Oharaeibacter diazotrophicus: one gene and its partner. The protein of the gene in region 2 interacts with the protein of the main gene of each other region in a pairwise test. Links are inferred from orthologs where the notes say so. Each region holds a gene or a part of one and is shown on either strand. Other genes may lie near its edges.

Evidence for each region. The genes of interacting proteins can lie anywhere in the genome.
Region 1: the proteins of EDD54_RS05585 (region 2) and EDD54_RS01465 interact in binary tests that used the Escherichia coli proteins (3 or more experiments, as listed by UniProt). The link is inferred for Oharaeibacter diazotrophicus from one-to-one orthologs.

The regions. Positions count from the first base shown.
Region 1 is NZ_SNXY01000006.1:279,941-283,809, reverse strand. Bases 419-3,222 are described here. They hold EDD54_RS01465 (TrmH family RNA methyltransferase), read left to right. Parts: upstream 419-1,314; coding sequence 1,315-2,130; downstream 2,131-3,222. Other genes in these bases: EDD54_RS01455 (hypothetical protein), read right to left, coding at 2,313-3,222; tuf (elongation factor Tu), read right to left, coding at 419-665. In the rest of the region: more of tuf, read right to left, coding at 1-418; more of EDD54_RS01455, read right to left, coding at 3,223-3,326. UniProt on the Escherichia coli protein: Specifically methylates the ribose of guanosine 2251 in 23S rRNA.
Region 2 is NZ_SNXY01000006.1:1,182,473-1,186,367, reverse strand. Bases 1-2,830 are described here. They hold EDD54_RS05585 (NAD(P)H-hydrate dehydratase), read left to right. Parts: upstream 1-577; coding sequence 578-2,083; downstream 2,084-2,830. Other genes in these bases: EDD54_RS05575 (DUF1194 domain-containing protein), read left to right, coding at 2,609-2,830; EDD54_RS05580 (hypothetical protein), read right to left, coding at 2,093-2,491; EDD54_RS05590 (P-II family nitrogen regulator), read right to left, coding at 1-184. Also shown: more of EDD54_RS05575, read left to right, coding at 2,831-3,316. UniProt on the Escherichia coli protein: Bifunctional enzyme that catalyzes the epimerization of the S- and R-forms of NAD(P)HX and the dehydration of the S-form of NAD(P)HX at the expense of ADP, which is converted to AMP.

The DNA of each region.
Region 1 (3,869 bases), 900 kb from region 2 along the record:
GAGAACACGTCCTCGATCGGCATCAGGAACGGCTGGTCGATCGGACGCTCCGGCTGCGGGATGTAGGCGTCGACCGCCTGCATCAGCTGCAGCACCGCGTCGTGGCCGAGCGCCGGGTTGGTGCCCTCGAGCGCGCACAGCGCCGAGCCCTTGATCACCGGGATGTCGTCGCCGGGGAAGTCGTAGGACGACAGGAGCTCACGGACCTCGAGCTCGACGAGCTCCAAGAGCTCCGGATCGTCGACCATGTCGACCTTGTTCAGGAACACCACCAACGCCGGCACGCCGACCTGACGGGCCAGCAGGATGTGCTCGCGCGTCTGCGGCATCGGGCCGTCGGCCGCCGAGCACACCAGGATCGCGCCGTCCATCTGGGCGGCACCGGTGATCATGTTCTTCACGTAGTCGGCGTGGCCCGGGCAGTCCACGTGCGCGTAGTGACGGTTCTGCGTCTCGTACTCGACGTGCGCCGTGTTGATCGTGATGCCGCGCGCCTTCTCTTCCGGCGCCGCGTCGATCTGGTCGTACGCCTTGAACGTCGCCCCGCCCGTCTCCGCCAGCACCTTCGTGATCGCCGCCGTCAGCGACGTCTTGCCGTGGTCGACGTGGCCGATCGTGCCGATGTTGCAGTGCGGCTTCGTGCGGCTGAACTTTTCCTTGGCCATGCTCGTCTCTCTCGAATGTCGCGGGTTCCGGGCATCCGGACCGGGCCGGCGGCTCGAATAGTGCGTTTTGCCGGCGGGTTCAAGTCCCCACGGCGCCTGACGGGCAGGCGATATCCGAGCCTCGTGCGGGGATTGGAGCGGGTAGCGGGAATCGAACCCGCGTATTCAGCTTGGAAGGCTGCTGCTCTACCATTGAGCTATACCCGCGTCGGGTCTCAGATAGCCGCAGCGATGGCCGATGGCAAGGGCAGCGCTCGCGCACGAGCCGATCCGGAGGCCGTCGCGTCCCGACCGCCGCCGCGGACAGGCCGAAACCGCGAAGTCGTACCCGGGTCTCGGTGTCGATCCGTCGGGAAGCTGGGATGGTGGGGGAAGTAGGACTCGAACCTACGAAGGCGTAGCCAGCGGATTTACAGTCCGCCCCCTTTGCCGCTCGGGACATTCCCCCGTCCCATTCCGGTAGCCGACCGCTCGCGCGGGGCGCCCCGTCAGGTGTCCGGAGGCGTTCACCGACCGGACGGGGCGCTTTATGGCGACCGGGTCGGCCCCTGTCAACCCATGTTCCGACGAAGTTTCCGACGCTTCGCAGGAGCCGCGGAAAACCGGGCGGGCCTTCCGCCGGACCGGCGCGCCGGCTATAAGGCGCGCCATGTCCGACGATCGCCGCCCGCCGAAATCCCCTCGCCCCACCCGTCCGCGCCCCGGCGGCGACCGTCAATTCCGGCCGCGGCCGAAGCGCGAGCGCAGCGCCGGCGACGGGCTGTGGCTCTACGGGCTGCACACCGTCGAACTCGCGCTGAAGAACCCGCGGCGCCGGCCGCTGCGCCTGCTCGCCACGCGCAACGCGCTGATGCGACTCGCCGAGCGATTCGAGGACGGGCTGCCGCTCGAGGCCGAGGACGCCAGCCCGATGCAGCTCGACAAGCTGCTCGGCTCGGAGGCGGTGCACCAGGGCGTCGCGCTCGAGGTCGAGCCACTCGAGGCGCTGCGCGCCGCCGACCTCTCCGGCGCCGACCTCGTGCTTGCGCTCGACCAGGTCACCGACCCGCACAACGTCGGCGCCATCCTGCGCTCGGCCTGCGCGCTCGGCGTCGGCGCGGTGATCACCACCGCCCGGCACAGCCCGGCCGAATCCGGCGTGCTCGCCAAGGCGGCCTCCGGCGCGCTCGACCTCGTGCCGGTGATGCAGGTGCGCAACCTCGGCGACACGCTCGAGGAGATGAAGGCCGAGGGCTTCCAGGTCGTCGGCCTCGATTCCGAGGCCCCCGCCCCGCTCGAGGACGCCGCCCTCCGCGGTCCGGTCTGCCTCGTGCTCGGCGCCGAGGGCAAGGGCCTGCGCCAACGCACCCGCGACATCTGCGACGTCCTCGCCCGCCTCGACATGCCCGGCCCGATCAAGAGCCTCAACGTCTCGAACGCCTGCGTGCTCTCGCTCTACGTCGTCCGCCGCGCCATCACGGGCTGATCCCGGCGACGGCGGTCCCGACGCCGGAGCCCCCGGGTTGCGAGCCGGCGGCCTCTGGTCTATCTCCATCGGCGGGCCGGCTTAGCACAGCGGTAGTGCAGCGGTTTTGTAAACCGAAGGTCGGGGGTTCGATCCCCTCAGCCGGCACCATCACCGGGCACGTCTCATTGGAAGAAGATGTGTCAAATCTTCCCCCAGTCCACGATGCACTCAGAGATCTTAGTATCCTTAAAATCTAAATAATCTGCATTCTTGTCTAACAGGCCGGGACCAAGAGAATCTATTATCATCAACCTAAATTCTTCTTCATGTTTAAATTGCAACGGCTTTACAAATGAAACGCCCAACCATATTGCGATTGCATCTGCATCTATGTCATATGAAAATCTTCTCTCGATACTCCAGAATCGATCCCTCTCTCCGTATTCCACAACTCTTCCAACTAGATGGTATTTATATGAACCGAACCTAGCATCTATTAATTCTTTAAGCGCGCGTTTTAGTTTTACGAGATCATAAACTATATAATGCGTCAAATCACTATTATCATGAGATCTAAGATATTCTGCCCTTCTAAAATCAAATCGACCCATTGATGAGCAATAACAATAGTCGTTCAATTCAATCTCAACCCCAATTGAATTGTTTGGAAATCCAACAATTACACAATTCTCAACTGAAAATCCCCCAACAGATACGCTGTCGAAGTAAGAGCTCCTATTGTGGAAAAACTCCCTCCTTATTCCCTCAGAATAATCATTGAAACGCCCTTCACTTCTATTTTCTATTGCTCTGTATTTTTTTAATGTCCCAAATCTAAATCCTCCTTGGAGATGAATTCTAAGATCTTTTTCCTTCACATGTTTAGTTATGAACAACGGGTGCGTGTTATCCAATTCTTCAATCAAATCAACTTTGAAGTCTCTAAATTCAAGCGGATATGAAACAGAGATCACTGGGGGAAAATTCTTAACAATATCTTCATGATACGGGACTACAATATCAGCATATTGCATAGTTTTACCGGCTGATTCATCAGATTTTTTTCGCGGACTTTCTTTGTAAGTATGTCCACTGGGCTTCAAGGTACCTTGGTTTGACGCACCGAAACTAATTTTTGGCCGAACGTCTGGGCGCTGTATCCCTTGAAACCCTCGATCGCCACGCCTTCTCCCTTTGCCTCGCTTTTTGCTCATGCCGGTCTCCCGCCATCAAATACCGTTGGAAGGCTTACTGCGCATCTTGCAACCTTACATATGTCAGCTACAGAATGCAATTAAAAGTGATTTTCAATTTTTCACAACAACCATCCTCCATGGAACAATATAGGATAGAGATTGTCATTTATGTTTTCAGTATTATCAGTACTTTATATCTATACTCTGAGTAATACCCTAATCGATGTTCCCCCTATAGTTATTGTATACATATTGTACATTCAGGCATTTGATTTATCTCTTTCGTATATGGTAGACAATTACTATTGTCGCGAATAGCAATTTTGCAATTGGCCGACTGGCGATGCTAGGATAACGTGTTGGCCGCCCTACCCCTACCCCATTCGCCCGCGACCGAGTGCAGTTCGCAGGCAATGCGGATTCGACGGGCTTCTCGGCCGAGCGGGTGGTCACACGCCTTAACTGGATGGGCATCGGGACGACGAGACCAAGCTCCAACCGGATCATGCGCTCGTCCCAGTCTTCTTCGGCACAGAAGCTTTGATTTGTGGCCGGGTCGAG
Region 2 (3,895 bases):
CTACCTTCACCTTCGGCAGGAAGTCGACGACGTACTCGGCGCCGCGATAGAGCTCGGTATGGCCCTTCTGGCGGCCGAAGCCCTTCGCCTCGGTCACGGTGATGCCCTGCAGACCGACCTCCTGCAGCGCCTCCTTCACCTCGTCGAGCTTGAAGGGCTTGATGATGGCCTCGATTTTCTTCATCGCCTCCGCGTCTCCGCCGCTTCTCGAGTTCGGCCGGAGGCAGCTCGACGAGCGCCTCCCTGACGGCCGGGACGCCTCTCCTTAAGCACGCCTCGTGCCAGACCGGGGGCGCCCACGGCTTGGCGCGAAATGAGGCGGCGAAGATCGGTGCCCCCCGACCCGATGGTAATGCTGCCCAAGAAAGAAGCCTAGTGGATGAGCATTTGCCCATCAAGTGGGCGAAATTCGCGCCGCGACGCGTCGCGCTGGCGATCCCGGGTCGGTGTGCCGCGCCGGCGGATGCCCGTATCGCGGGTGCGCGCGGTGGGCCGCGACGCTCCGGGCCGGCCGCGGACCTCGACAACCCGGGCCTGCCGGCGGCATCGTCGGCCGAGCCAGAGGAGACCGCCAGCGATGACGCCCGCCGCCCGCCGCCACGCCCTGCTGACGCCAGCGGAGAGCCGCGAGGCCGACCGCCACGCCATGGCCCGCGGCACGGCCGGGACGGTGCTGATGGAGAACGCCGGCTACGGCGTCGCCGACGAGATCTGCGGCCGGTTCCGCCAGGGCACGCGGGTCGCGGTGCTGTGCGGCCCCGGCAACAACGGCGGCGACGGCTTCGTGGTCGCGCGCGTGCTCGCCGACCGCGGCTTCATCGTCCGCCTCGGCCTCCTCGGCGATCGCGCGCGGCTCGCCGGCGACGCCGCATGGGCCTCCGGGCGCTGGCGCGGGGCGGTCGAGCCGGCGGGCGCGGCGGTGCTCGCGGGTGCGACGGTGATCGTCGACGCGCTGTTCGGCGCCGGGCTGTCGCGCCCGCTCGACGGCGCCGCCGCCGACGCGGTCGCGGCGATCAACGCCGCGCATGCCGCCGGCGCCACCGTCTTCGCCGTCGACCTGCCGAGCGGCGTCGACGGCGACAGCGGGGCGGTGCTCGGCACCGCGGTCGAGGCCGACCGCAGTGTCACCTTCTTCCGCCGCAAGCCGGGCCACCTCCTGATGCCCGGCCGGGCGCTCGCCGGCCGCGTCGCCGTGATCGACATCGGCATCGAGGAGGGGGCGCTCGACGCGATCGCGCCGGCGACCTTCGCCAACCATCCCGACCTCTGGCGCGCGGTCTGGCCGGTGCCGGCGGCGGCGGCGCACAAGTACAGCCGCGGTGCCGCGCTGGTGGTGTCGGGGCCGGCCGAGGCGTCGGGGGCCGCGCGGCTCGCCGCGGTCGCCGCGCTCAGGGCCGGGGCCGGCATCGTCACGGTGGCCGCGCCCGCCGACGCCGTCCCGGTGGTCGCGGCCTATCGCGCCGCGCTGGTCGTGAAGCCGGCCGACGACGCGGCGGCGGTGGCGTCCCTCGCCTCCGATCCCCGCCTCGGCGCACTGGTGGTCGGGCCGGGCATGGGCCTCGGGCCGCGCGGCGCCGCCATCCTCGACGCCGTGCTGGCGGCCGACGCACCGCTCGTGCTCGACGCCGACGGCCTCACGCTCGCCGCCCGCGACCCCGCCGCCGCCTTCGCCGCGATCGCCGCCCGGACCGGCGCGGTGGTGGCGACGCCGCACGAGGGCGAATTCCGCCGCCTGTTCCCGGATCTCGCCGGCTCCAGGCTCGAGCGCGCCCGCGCCGCCGCGGCGCGATCCGGCGCCGTGGTGGTGCTGAAGGGGCCGGACACGGTGGTGGCGGCGCCGGACGGGCGCGCGGTGATCAACGACAACGCTCCGGCCACGCTCGCGACCGCGGGATCGGGCGACGTGCTCGCCGGCATCGTCGCCGGGCTGCTCTCCACCGGCGCCCCGGCCTTCGACGCGGCGGCAGCGGCCGTGTGGTTGCACGGCCGCGCCGGCGCCGTCGCCGGACCGGGCGCGATCGCCGACGACGTCGCCGACGCGCTGCGCGCCGCCGTCGCCGCGGGTCCGGGCGAGGAGGACTGAGAGCCTGTTTCACAAATCGGCCGGGTCGGTCCACCGGTGCTTTCCGCCGTCGGTTCGTCGCCATTCCTCGCCGATGCTTCCCGAGCCACCGACTTTTGAAACAAGCTCCGAGCCGGCGACCGGTCGTCGGGACCGATTCGCCGCGTCGGTCGGCAGTGCTGCCGACCGGGCGGGCAGGACCGGGGGCGGCCCGGACGCGCGGTCGAGGGTACCGGGACGGTCAAGGCCGTGGTTGCGTTCGGCAATCGCGGCCAACCGGGGATCGGCCGGCGCGGCGGTTCCGAGCCGTTGCCCGATTCTCGGGCTGCCTCGTTCTTCGGCGGGAACAAACGGCGCCCCTCGCGTATCCTGAGGATCGAAGGACCGGTCGAACCGCCTCGCGAGGGAGAACCCGATGATCGCCACCATGCGTTCCCCTGTTCCGGAGCGGTTTCACCGGGTTCTCGCACCACCGTCCGCCGGCAGGGCCGGCGCGCGCGTGGTGCCGGCACGGTTCTTCAGGGACTCCAACCGAAGGACCGTGCCATGGATGGATCGCTCCACTTCGGGGCCGCCGCGCTCGCGGCCGGCCTGACCCTGTCCTCTCCGCTCGCCGCCGAAGGCCGCGACGCCCGCGCAGCGGGTTCGACGGTGGACGTCGCGCTGGTTCTGGCGGTCGACGTCTCCGCCTCGATCGACGCCGACGAGCGCCGGCTGCAGCGCGAAGGCTACGCCGCCGCGATCGCCGCGCCGGAGGTGATGCATGCGATCGGCGAGGGCGCCCACGGCCGCATCCTGCTGACGGTGGTGGAGTGGTCCGACGGCGCCAACCAGGAGATCCGGGTGCCGTGGACGGTGGTGGCCGGACCCGACGACGCTCGGCGGGTCGCCGCGGCGATCCTGGCACCGGGCTCGCGGATCCCGCATTCCACCACCTCCGTCGCCGGAGCACTGCGGGCGGCGGCTGTGCTGCTCGGCGAGACGCCGGAACGGGCCGAGCGGCGCGTCGTCGACATCTCGGGCGACGGCAAGGACTTTGAGATGGCCCAGGTGCGCGCCGCCCGCGCCGCGCTGCTCGACCGCGGCGTCACCGTCAACGCGCTGCCGATCCTCACGGCGCCCGACGATCCGGACATCGCGGAATGGTACCGCGATCACGTCGTCGGCGGTCCCGGCGCCTTCGTCGAGCCGGCGGTCGACTTCCGCGACATCGAACCGGCGTTGCGGCGCAAGCTGGTGCTGGAATTGACGTGAAACGCCAAGACGAGACCGACCCGAGGGGATCGTCTCGACCGACTTCGTCGAAGTATCGGAAGAAGTGGCGGGAGTGACGGGGCTCGAACCCGCGACCTCCGGCGTGACAGGCCGGCGCTCTAACCGACTGAGCTACACCCCCGCTGGGCGATCTACGAAGCGTCCGGCCGGTTGACCGTGCCGCGTCGTCGTCGGTGGCGCTGAAATACGGGGGCGCCGGGGGGAAGTCAAGCGTCGTTTTTCGGATTTTCGGAATCCGCTGAAAACCGGGGCTCCGCGGTGGCCGGCAACCGGGGCCGGCCTGCCGGCGAAGCGAATCGCGGCGCGCGAACAACGGCTTGAGTGCGAATCCCGCGGGATCCTCGCGGGAAGGGGAGGCGCGCACGGGCGTTCGCGCGTCGCCGCCCCCCGGTGCGCGGCCGCGCGCGGTCGGGGGCGGGGCGACGGCGGCCGATCGCGGCCGGCGTCGACGACGGCTGCGGAGGCTGCGAAGCGACGGGCCGGCGGGAATTGAAACACACTCGAATCGAGTGGTCGTCGCATTTGGCGCGTCGAGGTAGGAAATCTCTAAGATTCGCT